Regions from separate parts of the Venatorbacter sp. C2-1 genome, predicted to be linked through region 1. Evidence: riboswitches for the same ligand, from Rfam matches in the RefSeq annotation. Region 1 holds a riboswitch; the other holds the start of a gene.
The links. Region 1 has a riboswitch for cobalamin ahead of MT343_RS15015 (TonB-dependent receptor). Riboswitches for the same ligand answer to the same signal wherever they lie in the genome.
Positions count from the first base shown of each region.

Region 1 (11,937 bases):
GCCAGGGCAATCAGTAATAAGGAATTCTGCGGATGGGCGATGCTCATCAGCATCAGACCGGCGGCGATGCCGCACTGGCCGAGTAAAATCCAGCTGCGGCGCTGCCCCAGCCGCTGCAGCACTGGCAGACGCAGGCGGTCGACCACCGGCGCCCAGAACACTTTGACCGAGTAGGTAATACCGACCCAGGCAAAGAAACCGATGGTCGTACGTTCTATTCCTTCATCCCGCAGCCAGGCCGTCAGCGTGGTAAACACCAGCAGATAGGGCATCCCGGCGCTGAACCCCAGCAAGGCGATGACCAGAACCGGCTTTTGCCGGTAAATGTCCCAGGCCTCTTTCAGCCAGCGCTTTACCTCCGGCGGGATGCGGAAATAAGGGATGATCATCAGTCTTTAAAGTTCTTGAACGCCAGTGGCATATCAATGCTTTCATCGCTGCGGAACATGGCCATCACGGCCTGCAGATCGTCGCGGGCTTTGCCCTGTACGCGCACGGTGTCGCCCTGTACAGAGGCCTGCACTTTGATTTTGCTGTCTTTAACCATCTTCACCATTTTACGCGCCAGATCGCTGTCGATGCCCTGACGCATGGTGGCTTTTACTTTGACCTGCTTGCCTGCACCTTCGAGCTTACCGAACTCCAGACAGGTGACTTTAATGCCGCGCTTGGTCATGGCGCCGGTCAGCATGGATTTCATCTGATCAATCTGAAACTCATGATCAGCGGTCATGGTGACCACCAGTTCTTTCAGCTCGAAACTGGCGCTTACGCCACGGAAATCGAAACGGGTGCTCAGCTCACGGTTGGCCTGATCGACCGCATTCTGGGCTTCGTGCTTATCGACTTCAGATACGACATCAAATGAAGGCATAGAAAATTCTCCTGCTTATGGCCTGACGGCGGCCGCTAAAAAATCTGTGTCCGGTATGCCTGCCGGCGCAACAACACAACCGGAACAGCACTGCCGAAATAATGAAAGTGCCGCATTGTATACCGTCCGCCGCCGATAAAGCCAAAGTCTCGGAGAGCAGTGCTGGCGGTATGTCCTCACTGGCGACTATACAAAAGTCAGCTAAAATTTTTGCTATGCAAACCAAAATGACCCTGCACGGCGCCGGAGTGTATTACTTCGCAGTGACCGGAGCGAAAGACCAGCCCATCTTCAACTCGGTATTCGAGTACGAATATGGCCTCAGAATTCTGTCCAGAGTGACCGGAACCCGCCTGCTTGCCTACGTGCTGGACGAGCGTCAGATGCAGTTTGTGCTGCGCTGCCAGCGCGACTGGACCGAGGTGATGGACGATATTCAGGCCGCCTTCGACAGCATGCACGAACGCTGCTGGCACAAGCGCCGTCAGGTGTTATCCGATCAGGGCGTAGTATTGCTGGTCGACGAACGTGTCGCACTGACCGAACTGATACTGCAGTTGCATCACTCTCCGGTGCACAAGGGTAAAGTGGCCGATGCCAGCCTCTGGCCCTGGAGCAGTGACCGCTACTATCGCGAACCGACTCCGCCGGCCTGGCTGGATACTGAATCCATGCTCAATCTGCTGGTAAATGGCCGCCGTAACCGCGCCCAGCATTATATTGACGTAATGAAGGCACCGTTCAGCCCTAAGCTCGATCTGAGCCACGGCAGCCACCCGCTGTATCAGGCGCTGGCCCGCGATCAGTGGGTGGATCAGCACCTGAAAAGAGAAGCTTTAACTCAATCTGCCTACTCACGCAGTGATGTGCAGCGCCTGTTCGACGATGCCTGCCAGCTGGTTGCCCGGCAATTTAATCTGACCACCGCCGAGCTTTGTGACAAACATAACCGTCGCCGTTTTCATCACCTGATGCCTTTGGTGATCTGGCTGCTGCGTGAACGCGGTGTGCATCTGGATGCCATGACCAAACTGGTCGACGAAGACGAAGTGCGGCTGCAGCTCTGGTTACGCAACCTGCCCGCCGACCATACCCGCAATATCCGTGACAAACTGGCCCGCCAGTGGTCACCATCGGCGCCGGGACTGACGGCCATAGCGGCAGCCGGCACGGTAGCTGAAGAACCTGAAGCTGAGCCAGAATCAGGATCAGAATTAGAAAACGCCGATAACTCAGCTGCTGATCCTGCGGCAGCGGACAACAGCGCCGGGCCTGATAATCTGAACGCCGTCGAAACCGAAGCCGCCAGCGTCACGCCGCAGTAATCTCCAACCTGCAGGCTGAGGCTGCTTTCCGCGCCCGGCCTGCCTATAATCGCGCGATGACGATTTCATCACCTTCTGCTCAGAACATATCCCGGCAATCCCCGCTCAGCATTGGTCTGCTGGGTACAGGGGCGGTTGGCACACTGATGGCCAGCCACTGGCGCCAGCACAGGGTATTTGCCCTGCCGCGCGATAAGGCGTCTGCAGTAACCCTCAACCTTTATCTCCCCAACAACGAAGCGGGAGAACAACAGCTGCAATGGGCGCTGCCGTGCTGGCAGGGAGAGGCCCTCGACTGGCTGGTAGTCACCACCAAAGCCGCCGATACCCTGAGCGCTCTGCAACCCTGGCTTGGCCGTCTGCCGCAGGTGAAAAACCTGCTGTTACTGCAGAACGGAATGGGGCAGCAGCAGCAATGCGCCGACTGGCTGGCACGGCAGCAGCTGCCGGTCAGACTCTGGGCCGGCATCTCCACCGCCGGAGGCTACCGGCGCACAGCCAATAATGCTCAGGGCAGCGAAGTGGTCTATGCCGGAGCCGGACAAACCATTGCCGGACGCTGGTGCGGAAATGATAGCGAAGACACACAACTGCCGCCGGACATCGAAGCCGTCAGCGATATCCACAACAGAATGCGCGAAAAGCTTGCCGTAAACGCCGTGATCAATCCGCTGACGGCCATCCTGCGTTGCCATAACGGCGAGCTGGTCAGCAACCCGCTTTATCTGCCACAGTTACAGGCACTGGCAGCAGAAGTGGATAACCTGTATCAGCAGCTGCACTGGCCGTTGTCACAGGATCTGACCGGCCGGGTAGAACAGGTCGCCCTGGCGACCGCTGCTAACCGCTCCTCGACCCTGCAGGATATTCTGGCCGGCAGAACAACCGAGCTGCCCTATATTTGTGGCTACCTGCAGCAACAGGCGCACAATCTCGGCCTGTCTTTACCGCTGACCGACCGGCTGATGCAACAGCTGCAGGTCTGAAACAGGAGTAATAGGATGTATCCGCACAGGAGGTTGCAGTCACCATGTTATTAGCACGGCAAAAAACCATGCTCGCCACTGTGACAGTCTGTGCGCTGATTATTATCCTCACCACACTGGCCTACATTGCCGCCGCTGACCGTGTAGGACGCGAACAACTGGCCCCCGAAATCAGCGATGCCTTTGCCGATATCCTGCAGATTCAGCTGACCCATAACATCACTGACCTGCCGACCCTGCAGTCGATGCTGGAGCGTTTTACCCGCCACTTTCAGATCCGTGAAGCCGCTTTATACAACAACCACGGAGAACGCCTGAGCCACAGTTATCGCAATTCGCCACTCTTGTCGGCACGTCTCGAAGACAGCCTGCTGACCGACAAACTGCACCAGTACCGCCTCAGCAGTCCGCGCGGGGAACTGCAATTACTGGTGATCAGCGACCGTTCCCTGCCAGGCTTTTTTATCCTTGATACATTAACCACCACGCTGTTTGTGGTCAGTATTTCTGCCCTGCTGATTTTTGCACTCTATGCCCTGACCCGGCGCTGGCAGAAACGCCCTTACCTGCAACTGTTAAGCAGCGTGCGCCGTGCCACCCGCGATGGCGAAAAAGAAGAAGCCATTACCATCCGCAGCGATGACCCCGATGTACAGCCGCTGACCAATGCCCTGAATGATCTGCTCTGGCAGTATGATCAACGCACCCTGAATTTACGTAATGCTCATCAGCAGGCCGAAAGTGCCCGTCTGCGTGCGACACGTCTGTCGACTGAAACCCGTCAGATTAACGAAAACCTGGCGCAGGAAATTTCGGTGCGGCGTGGCATCGAAACCCAGCTTAAAAATACCCAGACCCTGCTCGACGGTATTATTAATGCCATGCCGTCAGCCCTGTTCACTCTGGATGCCCAGCTGCGCATCGTGCAGTGCAACCAGCAAGCCGGAGACTGGCTGGGTAAGCAACGCCAGCAATTAACCGGCCGCCATCTGTTGCAACTGATTCCGGAGCTTGCTCCCCATGCCGATCTACTGAACGCCGCCGAACAGAACAGTGCCGTCCATAAACTGGAAAGACTGGCGATCAGCAGTTTTATTCAGCCACTGATGACCGACACCATGATCTATCCTCTGCCGGAACAACAGCAGGCCAAACTGGTGCTGCGTATTGATGACGTATCACAGCGTCTGCAGCTGGAAGAAATCATGGTACACAGCGAAAAGATGATGACGGTTGCCGGACTGGCGACCGGCATCGCACATGAAATTAATAATCCTCTGGGAGCCATTCTGCAGAACCTGCAAAATATCCGCCGTCGCCTGCAGCCCGGCCTGAGTGCCAATGAACGCGTAGCAGCAGAAACCGGCCTGCCACTGGGCAATCTTGAGCTCTATCTGCAGCAACGCGATATCCTGCAATTTATGGATAATATCCAGCAGGCCGGCGAACGTGCCGCCAATATTATTGCCAATATGCTGCAGTTCTCGCGCAGTGATAAACAGCAGAAACAGCGTACCGACCTTAATGCACTGATCAACAACACCCTGAGCATTGCCCGGGGTGATTTCGGCTTGCGTCATATTCAGCTGCAGTTCTCCCCAACAGAAACACCGGCCTGGGTCGAATGTCTGCCCGGTGAAATAGAACAGGTTCTGCTGAATTTACTGAAAAACTCGGTCCAGGCGCTGAGCGAGTACCAGCCTGACAATTCTCAGTGGCAGCCCAATATTCACCTCAGCATCGAACAGCGCGATCAACAGCAGGTAATTGTGCTGGAAGACAATGGACCGGGCATCCCCTCCACCATTGCTGCGCATATTTTCGAGCCTTTTTACACCACCAAAGACGTCGGTGAAGGCACCGGCCTGGGCTTATTTGTTTCCTATTTTATTATCACCAGTCATCACCATGGTCAGCTGCGTTACCGGCCTGGCAGACAACATGGTGGCGCCTGCTTTGAGATTGCCCTGCCTGCCGGCGATTGAATCCGCTATGCAACCCCTTACCTCAAAACCTAAGTGAATTATTTTCAAACCAACCATGTGGATAATTCACTGCCTTTTGTGCCAGCGCTATTGACCCATCGCACAGGGCTCTATACCCTTCGCGCTTTCAGGTGCCCTCAGCCTTTTTACTGACGAGGGTTAAACGGGAAGTCTGGTGTCGTGTGTTCTTACCGCCAATCCAGCGCTGCCCCCGCAACGGTGATCGACCATACTGATAACAAATGCCACTGTGCTCTGCATGGGAAGGTGTTGTCAGCGAGCTAATGCTCAGGTCGTAAGCCCGGATACCGGCCTGAATAACGATACTGACGTTGCGGTGGGCGACGGAGGGTGATCGCAAACCGTTGCCTTACTGCAGCGCACTTTGCTTTTTGCACCTCCGCCACTGCAACCCTGTTTTGGGTTTGCGGGTGAGCACTCTGAATACTGCTTTATTACAACGCTGCAGATTGAATTCCCTGATGACACTGACTTACCTGCTCAGTGGCTTTGCTATGCCCGCCTTTTCGACGACCGAACTGAACACTGTTGCTGTTTACGGGCACAACGATTCCGGCTTTTCTCCTGATTTCCTCAGTGGCCACCATCAACGGATTGAAAGAGAAGAATTTACCCGTAAATTTATTCTGCTACCTGAACTGCTCGGGCAGCAAAGTGGCATAGACATTCAGAGCATCGGTGGTATCGGTCAGTATTCCAGCCCGGTAATCCGCGGTTCAAGCGGACAGCAGGTACTGGTATTCTGGGATGGCCTGCAGATTAACTCACTCAACGGCGGTGGTGCTGATTTAAGTAAAATATCACTATCACAGGCTGAAACTGTCGATATATACCGTAGCATTGCCCCGGTAGAACTATCATCGTCGGCCGTCGGCGGAATTATCCATATCCGCAGTCGCAGTCTTGCCGGAGAAATAATAAATCAGGGAGAAGCTCACGCAACCCGTGGCAGCTACGGAACCCGGCAGTACACGCTCAGCCAGAATTTTGGCAGTGCAGAATCTCAGTGGCTGCTCAGTGGTGATTTACTGCAGGCAGATAATGATTTTACCTATCTCGAACCACAACCTGTCGATAACCCGCAACAACCGGGATATGAAAAACGTTACAACAACGAAAGTCAGCAACATCAGTGGCTGATTAAAGGACGACAGGCTCTGGGAGACAGCTACCTTAACATTGCTGTTCAGTCTGGCCGGGGAAAACGTGGATTAACATCACGCATCAACTTTCCAGCCAACCATGCGCAATTAAAAACAGATTCCGACAGCCTGCAATTAAACTGGCAAAAAACATGGGGCAAAGAGCAAAAAACAGAAATATCCGGCAACATTTATCGTCAGGATCAGCTTTATGATGATCGTGACTCTAATATCGGTCTGGGTGCACAGCTGAATCGCTATATTACCGATGGCCAGAAATATCAGATTAACCACTATATGTGTGGCGACAATTTCAATGCCGTTTTTACCAGTCGGTTACAACAGGAAGAAACAGCAACAGATTTCCGCTTACTGAATGAAAGCGAGAAAGAACAGCAATGTCTGAATGGTAACGGTTGCGAAACCACTTATAAGCGACAACAGCTGGATAATGGCGGTCGTTTACAATACACACTGAACAGCCTTGAGTTAACTGCGCAATTCAGCCATATACGTCTATCCGACAAAGATCTTCAGAGACTGGGAAATAACCGTCAGGATAATGTTAACACCTGGTCTATGGGCATCGACCAGCGCCTGCCATCCGGCATTATTATCTACGCCAATATTGCTCATCAGGTGCGCCTGCCAACCACTAACGAATTATTCGGTGATCGTGGTACCAGCATGGGAAACCCAACCCTGCTGCCCGAACAGGCTGAGCACTATGAAACAGGCCTGCGCTTCCAGAACAGTAAGATAGCGCTGACGACCAGTTTGTATCTGCGCAATATCAGCGACGCTATTATTTCCGAAAGCGACAGCCGGGGCGTTATTCATTTTGACAACCTTGGACGAACACGCCATACCGGGCTGGAACAAGACATTCGCTGGAATATCTGGTCAGCGTTATCGCTTTCAGCAAGCATTACATTGCAATCAAACAAAATCATCGAATACACCCCAATACCCTATTACGAAGGGAATCAGGCAGCCGGGTACAGTCAGTTCTCAGGCTATTTCAGTGCATCCTGGACAAAAAACAACTGGGATTTCTCTGTCGGAAATTACCGCCAGAGTGATGGTTATTACAACAATTCGAATTTACTCGAAAAAGATGCTGAAAACAGCTGGAATGCATCCGCAGGCTACCAGAGAAAAAACTGGCGGGTCAGCATGAACGTAACAGATGCAACCAGTAATTCCGCCCGTGACTACCCTTACTATCCTGAACCTGGCCGCATGTTCTTTCTGCGTGCCCACTACCAATGGTGAAAAATCTGATGTCTAAAATTAATTCTCCCGTAATAGCGGCTATCATTTCTTCCGCGTTATTGTTAAGCGGATGTAACGATAAAGACAATAAATCTGAAGAAATCACGTTTACCGATATTGCCGTCGTTCAATCAAAAGGTAAAAGTGAAAGCATGATTGAATTTACCGATGGCAGTACCGATGTTGCCAGCAACTATAATTCAAAGACAGAAACCGATTACGGTATCGCAACAAGAGGCGAATACATCTACCATATTGGCCGTAAAGACATCGATACCATTCAGAAGTATCACATAGATAACCCGCAGCTCGGTTACTACCCTGGTGAAGGCTACTCCATGCGTTCTGCTGGTGAAACAACATCCGCCAATCCATATAATATCAGCTTCATTACCGATGATACCGCAGTGATCACACGCTACGGTCAAGCTAAGGCCTGGGTCGTCAATCTTGCGGCAAAAAACGCGGGGGACTTTCTTATCCGTGAACTGGATATCAGCCATCATGTGAGTGGTGAAAATGATGAAGTACCTGAAATGGATATGGTATTCACCCATAACAACAGAGTGTATATCACTCTGCAGAACCTGACGTCCTGGGCGTCATCCGGCAACGAAAAAGTGGTTGTTTTTGATGCCACCAGCTGGGAAGAAATTGATACGGATTCAGTAACCCCTGGTACACAGGCGATTGAACTCAGTCTTGCCAACCACCAAAGCGGTGTGGTCTATGGCGATACAATGTACCTTGGATCGCTCGTTTACTATCCGCTCTCCGGTGGTATTGAAGCCGTTAACCTGAATGACTTTTCAACAGAAGTTCTGACTGATGAATATGCCGTTAATCGCATCACTGCAACGGAAAGCGGCAAGATTTTTTTCACGACCTACGAAGGCTGGAACGGTGATTTAGGTTCTTCGGTTGACACGCTTTACTCACTGAATGCGGACAACTCTGTCTCATTAGTCAGCAATGATCTTGCTTCCGGTAATATCTCAGCACTGGCCAGCAAAGGAGAAGTACTGTGGCTGGGCCTTCCCGGCTCCGCAAATAAGATTATCCGCATTGATGCGGCCGCTGATTTTTCAGCACCGAAGCCTCTGAACGAAATACAATTAAGTTCCGTTGAAACAGCATTAAAACCGGTTCAGATCGAGTTTCTGACCGTTGAACAGAATATCGGTGACTTCTGAGCCTCCGGGTACGACAACAACTAACATGGTGATTATATGGGCAACCGTTTATCCAAAATCGTAACCAAAACCGGCGACGGTGGTGAAACCGGTCTGGGCGACGGTTCCCGTGTCAGTAAAAGCAGCGAGCGTATCCATGCCATCGGTGATGTGGACGAGCTGAATTCCTGGATGGGATTACTGCGCGCCGAACTGAGTGCTGATGACGACCTGCAGCCATTGCTGCATCAGATTCAGCATGATCTGTTCGACCTTGGCGGTGAACTTTCAGTACCGGGATTTTATGCCCTCAGCGAAGAGTTACTGCAGGATATTGAAGATAATCTCGAAGCGCTGAACGATTCTCTACCAGCGCTGAAGGATTTTATTCTTCCCGGAGGCAACCGTTGCGCCGCCTGTGCCCATATGGCACGTACCGTTTGTCGCCGTGCTGAGCGCTCTCTGGTTGAAATGGCCCGCACTGAAACTGTCAGCTCGCTGGCACTGCGTTATCTCAACCGTTTATCAGATCTGCTGTTTATTCTCGCCCGGGTTCTCGCCCGGCGCGATAATGGTCAGGAGGTTATCTGGCAAAGCCGGCATAAGCGTAACGACGATAATTCCTGATACCGTAGTCTGACGCACCATAAACAACGCCCACTGTATCGTGGGCGTTTTTTATGGCATATCGCTGGTATTTATCGGACCTTAAATTGCTCAACCCGCTGCGCAAGTGAATCGGTAATGGCCTGAGTCTGACGTACGGCCTGCACGGTTCCTTCGGCGTTGCTGGACGTCTGCTGGCCACTGTTACGGATTGCTTCCAGGTTATGTTCGAGATCAGCTGCGCTGCGTTTTTGCTCGTTGGCGGTCACGACAATATCAGTCGTCTTCTTCTGAATATCACCCATACTGATCTGAATTTCATTCAGCGTGGTGCTGACCTGTTCAGAGTGAGAGACGGTGCTTTCGACCATTTTGCGGTTCACTTCCATGGTATCCACTGCACTGACAATATTTTTCTGCACTTCACTGATCAGACCTTCAATTTCCTGTGCTGATCCCTGAGTGCGGCTGGCCAGTGTGCGTACCTCATCAGCAACCACAGCAAAACCACGGCCCTGTTCACCGGCCCGGGCTGCTTCAATAGCCGCATTCAATGCCAATAAGTTGGTCTGCTCCGCAATACCTTTAATGGTCGCCAGAATACTGCTGATGCTGGAAGAATTCTCTGCCAGACGGTTCACCGCCTCCATTGAGTTAGCCATTTCATCGGCCAGACTGCGTACCTGATCCATCACCCGGGTAACAACCTGTCCGGCTTCATCCGATTTTTTATGGCCACTGTGCGCCGCTTCTTCTGCCTCTTCGGCCAAGTGGGTTACCGTAACAGCACGGTCTGCCATATCACTGATAATCTGTGAAACCTGATTGGTTTGTTCAAGCTGAATCTGTACGGCCTGACGGCTGCGGTTGGCAATGCTTTCTACTTCATTAACATTGGCGCTGACCGAGCCGGCACTGTCTTTTACTGCGGTCAGGGTATTACGGATATTGCTGATCATTTCATTAAAAGCGTCACGTAGCTGCCCCATTTCATCACGGCCATTGAAGCTGATTTCATGGGTGAGGTCGCCATTGGCAATATCACGGGCAGTGCCGGAAAAACGCTTAATGGTGTAACGGATAGACATAAAAAATGCGAGATACAGGTAAACAATAATGGTCAACGCTGACAGCAGAACCAGAGCCAGTATTCCGATGCGTTTTTGCTGCCCGTCCAGACGCGACTGTAATTTACGGCTGATCAGCGGGAAGGCTTTATTTTCTATGTCTTTTAATACCTGTAGCTGACTCTGATAGAACTTATCATAATCCTGCCAGCTGGATTCGATGGTCGCTGCCGCAATAATTTCTTCATCTATTTTCATACGGATACTGTCAACTGCCTTAACAGCAGCCTGAGCTGCAGTCAGCAAATCAGCATCACCAACCGCTTCCGCACTGCTGACCATCAGCTGCATATTAGGGTGCGCGGCCAGCAGCTGGTCGTAGACAACGTTCATCAGGTCATAGGTAGCTGATTGCAGATACTGTTCTACAAAGGCATACACCCCTGCAGCATGCCCCATACCGCCGACAAGGTGAGCTTCTGGTAATGTCATAACAATGCCGACAAGGCGCTGAATATCACCATCAGAATCCAGTGAAATACCGGACGACTGGGTGTACTGGCGAATAACCAGATACAGCTCGTCAATTACAATCTGATAATACTTATACTGATCACGGAAGGTCGGCTGACGATGCTCACCGGTCATTTTCAGGCGATGGGCATACTTTTTCTCCCAGCCTTTTAACAGCGAGAGCAGCTCTTCATCGTCAGTACTTTGCAGTAACTTCTGAATCTGCTGGGGAATATCGTTCATGCGCTGTTCTGCACGGGCGCGGAGTTCAGCATTATTCTGATGCGGAACCACCGCAGCCAGATCACGGAATGCTTCAAGCTCATGGGCAAAATTAAATAATTGCTGAGTGCTCTGCAGCCCGCTTAATTCCAGCTCCGTTTTTTTCATCGATTCAAATGCAGCAAGAAAAACCTGCCCGCTCAGAACCACCAGAGGCACCATAAACAAAAAACTGATCAGGCCGAATTTGGCAGCATAACTCAGCTGCCCCATAAATTTGATTGCCGGCCACATTAGTGCTTTCAGCATAGACTCCTCACACCCTTACTTATGCTTGTTATCTGGAGATCCGCCGGTGTAAGAAAACCTTTCACCGACGACGCTCTGGGTACCCTTAATTTATAAAATATTATCTGTCTACAACGTCTTACTCTGGCAACGCCTGACAGTGTCTGCGATATCACTACATCAGAACATTACGTAAATCCTGCAGGTACATTACCAGGTGCTGGCTGAATCGGGCCGCCTCGGCGCCATCAATCACCCGATGGTCGTAAGACAGAGATAAAGGCAGCATCAGGCGAGGTATAAAAGCCGTACCATCCCATACCGGTTGCATCGATGCTTTCGATAAGCCAAGAATGGCAACTTCCGGTGGATTCACAATAGGGGTAAACGCTGTACCACCAATACCACCGAGACTGGACAGACTGAAACAGCCACCCTGCATATCAGCTAATGGTAGCTTA
Region 1 covers NZ_CP094879.1:3,334,977-3,346,913, forward strand. Annotated here, with positions in the region: gene MT343_RS14990 (AmpG family muropeptide MFS transporter) at 1-389, opposite strand, end outside; gene MT343_RS14995 (YajQ family cyclic di-GMP-binding protein) at 389-874, opposite strand; gene MT343_RS15000 (hypothetical protein) at 1,090-2,199, shown strand; gene MT343_RS15005 (ketopantoate reductase family protein) at 2,256-3,185, shown strand; gene MT343_RS15010 (two-component system sensor histidine kinase NtrB) at 3,230-5,170, shown strand; cobalamin riboswitch at 5,282-5,501, shown strand; gene MT343_RS15015 (TonB-dependent receptor) at 5,653-7,608, shown strand; gene MT343_RS15020 (hypothetical protein) at 7,617-8,801, shown strand; gene MT343_RS15025 (cob(I)yrinic acid a,c-diamide adenosyltransferase) at 8,838-9,407, shown strand; gene MT343_RS15030 (methyl-accepting chemotaxis protein) at 9,479-11,497, opposite strand; gene aceF (dihydrolipoyllysine-residue acetyltransferase) at 11,652-11,937, opposite strand, start outside.

Region 2 (11,937 bases), 1.3 Mb from region 1:
CCGAGCCATTAACCGCCGAGCAAGACTGGCATATTTATCAGCGCGGCGAGTGGAAATTATGGCAACTGGGCGAAGTGGTTGCAGAAGGTTTAACCTCGCTGCCGCCACGGGAAGGCAACTGATGCGCCTGCGTTTTTCAACACCGTTTTCTGCCTTGTTTTTTGCCCTGCTGCTTGCTCTGTTTTCTGTTCTGAGCTGCAGCGCGGATATACCGGCCGGGGAAAATAAACCTGCGAGCGTTCGCAATATTATTTTGTTAATCGGTGATGGCATGGGCCCGGCGCAGTTTGGTCTGCTGGAAAGTTATGCCCGCCGCGCACCCAACAGTATTTATCAGGGCCGGCCAACAGCGGTCAGCCAGTTAATGCAACAGGGCAAAGTACTGTTGTCCGATACCGGGCCGCACGATGTACTGGTCACCGACTCGGCCTGCTCAGCCACACAGCTCGCTATTGGCGAAGCCAGTGGCAGCGAAATGATTGGCTTAAATGCCCGTGGCGACAGCGTTGAAACCATACTGCAAAAAGCCAAACGTGCCGGCATGCGTACCGGTCTGGTTTCCGACACCCGTATTACCCACGCCACCCCGGCCGCTTTTGCCGCACACCAGCCACATCGCCGCTTTGAAAATGAGATAGCCGCCGATCTGTTAACCACCGCCCCGGATTTAATGCTGTCCGGCGGACTGCGTTATTTTCTGCCGCAAGACGCTGCAAACATCAGCACAGAGCAGCAAAAGCAAATCAGCGCAGCGCAATTAACCTTAAAATCAAAACGCACGGACCAGCGTAATTTACTCAGCGAAGCGCAACAGCAGGGCTATGCACTGGCCTTCAGTCGCGAGCAATTAGCGCAACAGCAACATTTACCTGTGCTTGGTTTATTTGCCAGTTCGGCCATGGATGATGCAATTTATGCAAGCCAGAATCCGGCTTCCGCACAACCGGATTTAAACGAATTAACGCGCAAAGCGCTGCAGTTACTGGGCGCTTCTGAACACGGCTTTTTTCTGATGGTGGAAGGTGGCCAGATCGACTGGGCAGCACACAATAACGATGCCGGCGCCCTGCTGCATGAACTGTTGCGTTTTGACGCTGCGATTCAGGAAGTGGTGAACTGGGCAGCAGACCGCGATGATACTCTGGTGGTATTAACCGCCGACCATGAGACCGGCGGCTTTGGTTTTTCCTACAGCGCGCACGATGTTCCGGCGGCCAGAACGCTACCCGGTAGTGGTATGCGCGGTCAGGCTTTTGCCCCCAACTATAATTTTGCGCCACTGAGTCTGCTCGATCGTTTATACGCACAGAAAAAAGGCTATTACCGCCTCTGGGCCGATACCAGCACGGATGCCAGCTCAGACGGCCAAAAGGGGTTACCCACAGCGGATTCGTTAATGGCCGAAGTGAATGCTGCACTGGATTTTCCGTTTTCGCGCACACAGGCCGAACGGGTATTGCGCCGCGATCCCAATCCGCATTTTGATCCGCAGACCGATGACCCGGCAGGCGCAACTCAGCCGCATATCGAAGACTTCAGTGATTTTTATGTCTACCGCGAAGAGCGCTACCTGAATGCACTGGCTCGTGAGCTGGCCTCCGCACAAAGCGTGGTGTGGAGTACCGGCACTCATACCGCAGCGCCGGTGCCGGTGGTTATCAGCGGACCAGAGCCGATACTGCAGAATTTTCAGGGTTTTACCCAGCATGCAAAATTGGGGCATCAGCTGAAAGCGCTGATTAAAACCGACGGAACCGGGCCAACTGAACTGGGCGACTGAAAAATTGGCCGGCACCAGATAACCGGCACTAAAGCATCTTCTGCATCAGCCGGACTCCCCGGCGCTGGTGCACAATAACCGCAGCAATATGACCAAGCACCAACAGAGCCAGCAACACGCAGGAATAATGGTGCAGGGCTGCAAAGAAGGCGGTGGCTGCCCCGGCACGGAGCGGTGGCATTAATTCCGTCAAACCAAACACCGGAGCCGGACGCTCCAGCATAAACACCCCGCTGAATAATACAGCCAGCACAGCAACATAAATCAGCCCATGACCCGTGGCTGCCAGACGCTGCTGCCGCACAGTCAGCGCTGTTGTCGCCGGTTTCGGCTGCAGTACCGCCAGAACCAAGCGCAATAAAAAGAACGGAATAAACAGCAGAGTCAGCGCTACATTAAAGCGGCCAAGCCACTGCTGAACATCCGCGGTTAAAGGAAAAAATGCCAGACAGGTGCCGCTGATCAGAGCCCAGATAATCACCAGTGCTGACAACCAGTGCAGGCTGCGGCGCAAACCGCTGTAACGATAGTCAGTGGATATATTCATCGGTACGTTATAACCGGGAAATATGTCCGGCGGATGAAACACCGCCACTTACAGATTGCTACTTCACCAGAATTAAGCGGCCGCTTTCCGGGTCGCGATAAACCTGTCCCAGAGATTCATACCCTTCGCGCCCTTCACTTTTTTGCTGCAGCTGTTGCTGTAACTGTACCGGCATCTGCGTTAATTCTTTTCCGGCCTGTACCGGCTGTGCCGCCGGCAACTGAAAGTGCTGGCGTAATTCCGGGCTCAGCGCCACCAGCGCCGCAATTAAGCCACAGGCGAATACCAGCATAATATCGACAAGGTTTGCCAGCGGGCCAAGGGGCTCACTTTCTTCACTGTCAAAAGCACTGCGGCGCCACTGATCGCTCATAATGTATGCGCCTGTGTTTGTTGCCGTTCAAGCTCCAGTAAACCGGCATCGTACCAGCGCCGGCGTAAGCGTCCGAGGACAAAGCCGGCGATGCCCGCCAGCAGACCAATCACCGTGGTATCAAAGGCAACGGTCATGGCGGTTGTCAGAATGCGGATTTCGCCATCCCCCAATGCCGCCAGCCCGGGACCAAGCGGAATTAATGTCCCCATTAAGCCCAGCATCGGTGCAATGCGGGTAATAAAATCGGCACGCTCGATCCGGCGTTTTCCCACGCTGAGTAAATAATCGCGGTCGCCTCTGGCCACCAGACGACGGATCACACCAAGACGCTCACTGCAGGCAATGCCTGCCTCGTATAACGCCAGTAAAACGAAAAATAATAATGCCCAGATAACCGGCTGCAGCAGCAGCCCGGTCAGTTGATGCAGCAGGGTCAGGCCCAGTTCGCTGATATTAAAAGCCATCGTTTTTTCCTGAAAATAATGTTGCTGAACGGTGTCTGTTCACGGTTAAAGCAGGCCCGGATTATTTACAACCGGCGAGCGCGGAACATACCCGCGACCGGCAACAACAGCGCCAGCAGTAATAGCCAGCCGTATTGCCATGCTTCTGCCGCGGGTTTCTCCGCACTGCCGGAGCTTTGCCCGTCAGTGGCCATTGCCGGTTCCTGCAGTTTGTCGTCTGGCAGAATAATTTCCTGAATATGATGCGGCGCGTTGGTGTCGGCGGCAGAATCATCAGGCAGGCGGCTGGCGGCCAGCACCTGCTCCAGTTCGGCGGCCAGCGCCGGCGCAATCAGACGCTTTACCTGTTCATACAACGGATGATTGGCATGGGTATGACCACTGCCGGGTAAACCATGGCGCACAATATTACCGGCCAGCATCTGCGCCAGTTGTTGCCGGGTCGCCGGATCGGCATCCCAAAAACCTTTATCGGCGGCCACCAGCATCACCGCGAGGATATTGCTCTGTACCTGTACGTTGTGGCCGTCCTGCCAGAACTCCTGCATACCCAATTGCAGGCTGTCGTCGATATAAACCGCTTTTACGTCTTCCCACACCCAGTCATCAATGAGCTGGGGGCTCGTTACCTGCCAGCCCCACAGGTACTCAATAAACTCGCTGCCCATCGTCCGCGCACCGGCATAACCTTCAGCCATTAACGGACTGATCCACTGGCGGTTAAGAAAACGCCCGCGCAGCTCACCCAGTAACGCCTGTTGCAGTGACGTAATCTGCAGCTGATCGTTATTGCTGTGATCAATCACAAAACTGGCCGGGGCTTTACCGGTCAGACTTTCCACCGCCAGGTTCAGACCACCGAGATAATCAAAGGCGTCATTGTTATCCATCAGACCATAGAGATTGCTGGCACGGCCAAGGTAGGTGTTGGCCACCGCCTGCAGTTGTTGCTGATAAGCCTGCTGGCGGCCGCTGCCGGAACTCAGCGAGCGCTCCTTCAGACCGTAGGCGTGTCCCATACGGCGGATAAAAACGTCTGCCAGTTCAGAGCGTTCCTGCCAGGCAGATGAGCGTTCAGCCAGACGGTTAATCCCGGCCCCATAAGAACCCGGCGCTGCCGCAAACACGCGCAGACTGGCCGTCTGTGCCAGCTCCGCCACATCGGCCGACGGCTGTGCCTGCAATTGGCGCCGCAGTTCATCAACCCAGTTACGCGCAACCAGATTCTGCTCCAGCGGTTCATCCGTGAGCACAGTATCCGCGCCGGCATTCTCTGTTGCCAGCTGCGCCGAGACCGGTGCCAGCGTCTGCTGCAGGGCATAACTCAGCGCCGGGTAGTCACGTTCAATGGTGGTGCTGCTGGCCGCCAGCGCCAGCAGCACGGCTTCGTCCAGCAGCGCCAGCTGGCTGCCGTATAAATCACGGAACAAACCGGAACTGGTGAACAGCACATCACGACGCTGCGGCCGTGCAGCACTTAATGGCAGGCGCTTCAGCCCTTTGATAATGCCGCGGCCATTCCAGACCGGCTCGATCCCGAGCAGATCCAGACCAAAGGCAATCATCGCGCCTTCATCCCGTACAGCATCCGAGGCCCACAGAATTACAGCGTCTTTTTCACCGGCGGCCAGCGTCTTAGCACGCGCCTTCTGCGCCAGCTCACGACCGACCGCAGCGCCGGTCGGACTCGGCAACAGACTGGCATCCAGCGCGTAAAAATTACGCCCGGTAGGTAATGCTTCCGGTGTCCGGATCGGATCGTTGCCTTTACCCGGTGCCACAAAGCGCCCCTTCAGGGCATTCAGCAAGGCATCCATTTCGGCATCGGGCGATGCGGTTAGGGCCTGCCGGTAGCGACTCTGGCGCTCCGGGCTCCAGTTATTGTCCTGCTGCATTGAGGTCAGCATGGTTGCCACCGCGCTGTCATCCCAGCGGCGGCCAAACACATGCAGTCCGAGGGGCATAAATTCTTCCTGCAGATGGGTCAGATAGTGGCCGGTCTCATGCAACAGGAATTCATCATCAATATCGTTAAAACCAATACCGCGCAGCTGTAATTCCTCATCCATGCTGGCACTCAGTTCATCCCGCAGGTTCAGCGCGTCGATACGCTCGCGCAACTGACTGACCGCTTTCTGCCTGCTGAGCGGGTCGCTGGCCGCTTCGGCACTTTCAATCAGCTGCCGCAGCTCCAGCAGACCGTCGTACAGCTGGGTAGTCGCCAGCGGTGGCGTCAGATGATCAACCATCACCGCTAAGCCACGGCGTTTGGCCTGAATACCTTCGCCCACGCCATCAACGATGTAGGGGTAAATACCGGGAATATCGGCCGCGACCAGCCGTGGATAATCACTGGCCAGCAGCCCTGTTCGCTTGCCGGGCAAAAACTCGTAGGTGGAGTGGCGTCCGAGGTGAATCAGTGCATCGGCACGGAATTCATCCGCCAGAAAGTGATAGAACGCCAGATACTGATGCGTCGGCGGAAAGGTCATATTGGCATGCAGCAGTTCTTCGTTCAGCTCCCAGCCACGGGGTGGCTGCGGCCCCAGAAATACCTTGCCAAACTGTACGCCCGGCAACAGCAGCCGCTCATTCCACACCATCACCTTGCCCGGTGCTTTGCCCCAGCCCCGTAATCCTTCGATACGTAACTCCAGCAACGCCTGCACCAGAGCATCAGCCTGCGCCCAGCCTTCGGCCGTTAATGGTTGCTGCAGCAGTGACGGATACAGGGCCTGCAGCTGACCGAGCAGATTCAGCGCCCGCTCGCGGTACTGACTGCGGACACCGTCGAGTACGTAACGGATATCGTGCAGACGGCTGTGCAGCTGATCCTGCAGCAGCGTCTGCAATGTCACCCGGCTCTGTGCATCCAGCCCGGCGGTCTGCGCGGCATACTCCCGCAGGCTCTGATGCAGGGCCGACAGCGGCCCATCCTCCAGCTCAGCCTGAACCTGCGGCGGCTGACGTTGCAGCCACTGGCGGTAAGTCGCTGCACTCATGCTCTGCACCTGGGCGCTCATCGTCTGCAGGGCACTGGCATCCTGCGGCAGATTGACGGCCTTCTGTTGCAGCAGATCCAGCAGCTCGGCAGCACTGCCCGGCAAAGCCTGTGGATCGCCCAGGTCGTAACCTTCGCGCTGCAGGCGCTGCAGTATCTGCCACAGAGACTCAACCACATTCAGGTTGTCGGCACCGATATTGTGCCGCCCCGGCGGGTGGTTGTAGTAAATGATGGCAAGGCGTTTATCGTAGTTAGCGCTCTGCTGCAGGTGCAGCCAGTTCTGTGCGCGCTGGGCAAAATGGGCGATTTCATCCGGCAGCGGTGCACTCTGTAACAGACGCGCACCGGTCTGCCGGTCCAGCACCGCCGGACTCGCCAGCGCCAGCACCTGAGGCTGGCTGATTCCCTGCAGCTCGGGCATTGCTATCCGGTAATGCACGCTGTCAGCGGGAATCCCCTCACTGCTGTACGGATAGCTGGCCGCATTCTGCTCCAGCAGACGTATGCCCTTCAGCACCGGAATACTGGCAGAACTGAAAGCACGGGTAACGGCTTCACGGCCATCGCCGCCACCAATCACGAAGTCCTGCAGACTGATCAGCAGTGCCGGGCGATCCGAGGCCCACTGCAGCAACTGGCTGCTTGCCTGACGACTGGCCTCGCCCCAGGCAGCCAGTGCAGATACACACAAAGCCGACGTAAAAGAACGGCAGAGTTGCTGATGCAGATCCCACTCACCGGCCTGATCGCCACTGTCATGGTCGATGATCATCACCAGCGGACGGGCCGGCTCCTGCGCCAGACGCTGACCCAGTGCCGCTGCACTCAGCGCCTGCGACTGAGCAGCCTGATAGAGAAAATAGCGCTCGTCCTGCTGGATCTGCACTGGCTGCCAGGGCTGCCCGCTGTGCAGCAGCAGATTCAGCAGGGCCTGATCATTCTGCTGCCCACGGTTTTGCCAGTAAGCCCGCATCTGTAACCACTGCGCCAGAGCAGGCCACTGCTGCTGCAGGGCCTGCAATTGCTGTTGCATGTTTCCGTCAGAGGGGTTCAGTGCCTGCAGTAAGGGCTGTGCGGCGGCGGATGAAAGCGCGGGAAAGCGTCCCCCCAGATCATCCTGATGCAGTGCCAGCAAACGCCGGTCGCTGTTCAGTATGATCCGGGTCTGAGTTGGGGAGTAAGGAAGTGCTAACAGCCGTTCTACCGGCTCGGCAAAGATTCCCAGAAACAGCAACTGTCCGGCACCTGCAACCAGTTGCTGCAACTGATCATCATCCAGCTGATTGATCTGACTGGAAGTCCGTACCTGAATGGATAACTCCGCCGCCTGCTGCAGGTACTGATGTGCTGCCGCCACAATCCTTGCCGCCGAACGGTCTGACACCAGTACCAGTGCGTACCGGTCAGCAGCGGCCAGCAGCTGGGCCGGAAGAAACAGGAGTGCCAGCAAAGCCAGCCGTAACAAAGACATCATCAGGTACCCGTCAGTAATCACCAGAGTGGCGCGGCGGGCAGCAGAAAACAGCAACAGGGGAAGACTGCGCGGGGCGCAGAGCAGAGACGACCTGAAACCAGCTTTCCAGGACACCCCGCCTGTTTATCTGTTTGTATTCAGGCCGGTCTCCGGGCTCAGACTCTGCTGATCATCAGCAGCACCACAACCTTCCCATACGCCTTACAGCGACAGTGGTGTGTGGTTCAGCACAGCGTTGGGCTGGCTGTCATTACCGTTGCGGGGGCAGCACAGGCATTGAACCTGTTTCCCGATTATCCCGGCATAAGCCGGGCACCTGAGGGCGCAGAGGATACCTGCAGAGAGGCACGAACGAAAGATGAAGATGCCGCCTTATGCCATTGACCGGATACGAATAGCAGCTAAGTTTAATACGTTGGGAAACGTCGATGGATCCAATGCCCGGAGGTGCTGCTCCTGTCACGGTTACCCGTAATCATGCAGTGTTACAGAAGGTAGCCGCTACAAATCATGTCAGACAGTACCGCGCAGCGGACCAGCATAAATTCCAGGAGAATTGCTCCGTTTTTCAGGAGCTAACACCGCTCGCAGACCACGGGTCTGCGGCAAGGATCCAACATGAGCAGCAGCGCTAACCTGCCCACAATGCGCAGGTTTTTTATTGTCACCGGTCTGGTTGCTTTATTGCTATGCGGCATACTGATGGCATTGATCGAGAGCCACAGCCGTGACGAAGCCTACAAAAGGGCTTTTTCTGAGCTGAGTGAGCAGGCTGCATTGCGCGCTAATTATTTTCTGAAAACGCTGAATACCGATAAGGATAAAGTCCGCTTTATTCATAGCACCCCTCCCATCAGCGGCATTGTCAGAGCAATAGAAAATAATGGTAAAGATCAGCTCGACAACACCACAACGCAACAATGGAAACAACGCCTACAGACTATTTTTACCGGTTTTATTGCTGCCAATGAGGAGATCCGTCAGATCCGCTTTATCGGTAAAGCCAATAATGGCCGGGAGCTGGTTAGGGTCGAACGCAAAAATGGCATGATCCGCATTACCGCAGAGGAAGACCTGCAGGAAAAAGGACAAAGCAGTTACTTTTCTGAAGCCGAAAAACTGAATAAAGATGAAATCTATATCTCGGCCATCAACCTTAACCGTGAACACAATAAAATTGAGACCCCGGCCTGGCCGACCTACCGGATTGCCGAGTCTGTTTTCGATTCAGAAAACCGTTTTTTTGGCTTTGTAATTATTAACTTTGATGCCGAGACACTGCTCAGAAATCTTAAAAGTGACACCCCAAACAATATGCAGATATTTCTGCTGAACGATACCGGCGGATACCTGATAAATCCCGACACCAAAGAAGAGTTCCGTTACGAATATGATCCGAAAAGCAACTGGAAAACCGATTCAGAACCTGTTGCAGTTGATAACCACAAAAACATCTTCAAACGTAAAAACAGTCCAAAGGATGATATTATTTATTCGTACTCCCGTCGCATATTCCTCGACGGCCCAGGTAGCTGGCACTACCTTGACCTGCATACCGCCTTTTCTGCCGAAGATATAGAAAGCCAGTTAGACAGCATACGTCTTAAAGTTCTGTTGCTGATTGCCGTACTGCTGTTATTCGCAATATCAATCGCCTGGCTTTACCAGCGCCGCATCGAAGCACGTATGGCACTGCTGACGGCCAGATCAACCGCCCGGGCCATTATTAATTATTCAACCGATGCCATTATCGGTATTAATCCGGATGGAAAAATCGACAGCTGGAACAGTGGAGCCACTGTTATGTTCGGCCACCATGAACAAACAGTGATAGGAAAAACACTATTTAACACGATTCTTGACAGTAATAATCAGCAGATCACACCGGATATGATTTCCGATGTGTTATCCGGCAAAGTATTCACCCAGTGTGAGACCCGGGCAAGAACTCAGAAGGGTGAAAAACTGCATATTTCGGCCAGTATTTATCCCATTATTATTGAGCAAAAGACTATTGGCTGTGCAATCAGTATCCGGGATATTACCGAACAGCATTTACTGAACGAAAAAATCGCACGAATGAATGCTAGCCTGGAGGATCAGGTAAAAGAGCGCACTCAGGAGCTGGAAAAAGCAATACAGGAAGCGCAGCAGGCCAGCCAGGCAAAAAGCCTGTTTATCGCGAATGTCAGCCATGAAATCCGCACCCCGATTAATGGCATCATGGGGATGCTGTCATTATTAAAACGGGAGTGCAGTAACGAGAAACAACAGCACTATATCCATATAGCGGAAAGCAGCGCCTCGGCTCTGACCGCACAGATCAACGACATTCTCGACTTTTCAAAAATAGGTGCTGGCAAACTGCAGCTTGAGCAAACCGATTTCAGTCTGACGGCATTACTCAGTTCTATCGCCGCCAGTGCATCGGTTCCGGCATTTGATTCCAATATCGAGTTTATACTGGATATTGCCGCGATTGAGCATGACCGTGTGCAAGGAGACCCGGCCAGACTGCAGCAGATTATTTCCAACCTGACATCCAATGCCGTGAAGTTCACTCCCGCCGGCGAAATTATTCTCAAGGCTTCCACTGCAGAAGAAGACAATGGCGATATCCGTCTGTTCTGCTCGCTGACGGATACCGGTATTGGAATTCCCCCTGATCATCACGAAAAACTGTTTGAAGCCTTTAATCAGGTCGATAACAGCACCACCCGCAAATTCGGCGGCACCGGCCTCGGTTTGTCTATCTGCAGACAGCTTTGCACGCTAATGCAGGGTCAGATCAGCGTGCAGGGCAGCAGTGAAGAAGGCACAACCATCGCTTTCGATATTTTGCTCCGTGCCGGTTCCGGAAATGACCAGGATACTCCGGACGTCTCCCTGCATGACCAACACTGGCTGATTGCCTGTGATAACAAAGCACTGCAACAGGCGCTGGGAAATATTATCCATAAGCGGGGCGGAGAATTTCTTGCGATACACAGCGCAGAGCAAGCCGGACTGATGATCGGTAATACCCCACCTGCGGATTATTTATTACTCGATATCCACTGGCTGCGCGGTTCCCTGCTGACCAGCCTGCAGCAAGGCATTTTTCGCGGCAGGCTGATCGTGCTGGTGCCTCCGGGCTACGACAATGAGTTACCCCAATTACCAGCCGAACTGCAGGCCACCAGCCTGACCCGCCCGGTCGCGCCGGCTGATCTCGACGCCGTCTGCAGCGGGCGGACTCCGGAACATAGTGCGCACCTGAGCACCGCTGGCAGCAACAGCCGTTTTCCTTTATGCACTCCAGACGGACGCCGTCATCATGTTCTGGTTGTGGATGACAATGCCATTAATCAGGAGGTTGCCTGTGGCCTGCTGGAAAGCATGGGATTTGCTGTCGACAGTGCTGACAACGGCATGGCGGCTCTGGAAAAACTGCAACAAAGCAGCGACGACGAACCTTTTGATCTGATTCTGATGGACTGCCAGATGCCGGTTCTTGATGGCTTTGCCGCAACGAAAAAAATCCGCGCGGGTAATGCCGGTGAACGCTACCGGTCAATCACCATTATCGCCATGACTGCAGGGGCAATGGCCGGTGACAAAGAGAGCTGTCTGTTGTCCGGAATGAATGATTATCTGAGTAAACCTATCGATATAAACAGTTTTCAACATGCTCTCAGTGCCTGGCTGACGCCCGGCAAAGAAAAACAGCCACCCTCCAGGGAGGATAATATGAGACAGGCAGACAATCTTATGCAGAATGACGACAGGCTTCCGGCTGAGGTCAGCAGCCAGACAGTATGGGACCGTGCCGGCGCCTTACAGCGTCTGATGAACAGGGAAAGTATTCTGATCCGGGTCGTGGAATTATTTATCAATACTTCCGGAGAAACGCTGCAGGCATTGCAGGATGCGCTGGCGGCACAGGATATCAGCAGTATTCAGGCACAGGCGCACACGCTGAAAGGCGTAGCCGGAAATATTGGCGGTATGCAGTTAATGGCACTCAGTGCATTGCTGGAACAGGCAGCCCGTGAGCAGGATAACAGCCGCCTGCAAAGTCTCAGCCAGCATCTGACGCCTTGCTACAACACGCTGATGGAATGCCTGCAGGAAAATCAGCCGGCTTAAATGCTGCCGGCTCAGAGACACGCGGTTAAAACACCTTAGGGCCTGCGGCCGGTGTTTTTGTCCTGCGCCGGCCCGCTGTGCTTTTACTTTTTCCCGCAGTACCTGCCCTGCTGACGCTCTTTTTTCCCGTGCTGTATTTGCGCCTGCCTGCAGTATTCGCTGCA
Region 2 covers NZ_CP094879.1:297,345-309,281, reverse strand. Annotated here, with positions in the region: gene MT343_RS01300 (class II glutamine amidotransferase) at 1-122, shown strand, start outside; gene MT343_RS01295 (alkaline phosphatase) at 122-1,780, shown strand; gene MT343_RS01290 (cytochrome b) at 1,809-2,327, opposite strand; gene MT343_RS01285 (DUF2149 domain-containing protein) at 2,386-2,700, opposite strand; gene MT343_RS01280 (MotA/TolQ/ExbB proton channel family protein) at 2,697-3,167, opposite strand; gene MT343_RS01275 (cobaltochelatase subunit CobN) at 3,233-7,645, opposite strand; cobalamin riboswitch at 7,769-7,980, opposite strand; gene MT343_RS01270 (ATP-binding protein) at 8,264-11,773, shown strand; gene MT343_RS01265 (DNA topoisomerase III) at 11,799-11,937, opposite strand, start outside.
Region 2: another riboswitch for cobalamin. It lies ahead of MT343_RS01275 (cobaltochelatase subunit CobN); the one in region 1 lies ahead of MT343_RS15015 (TonB-dependent receptor).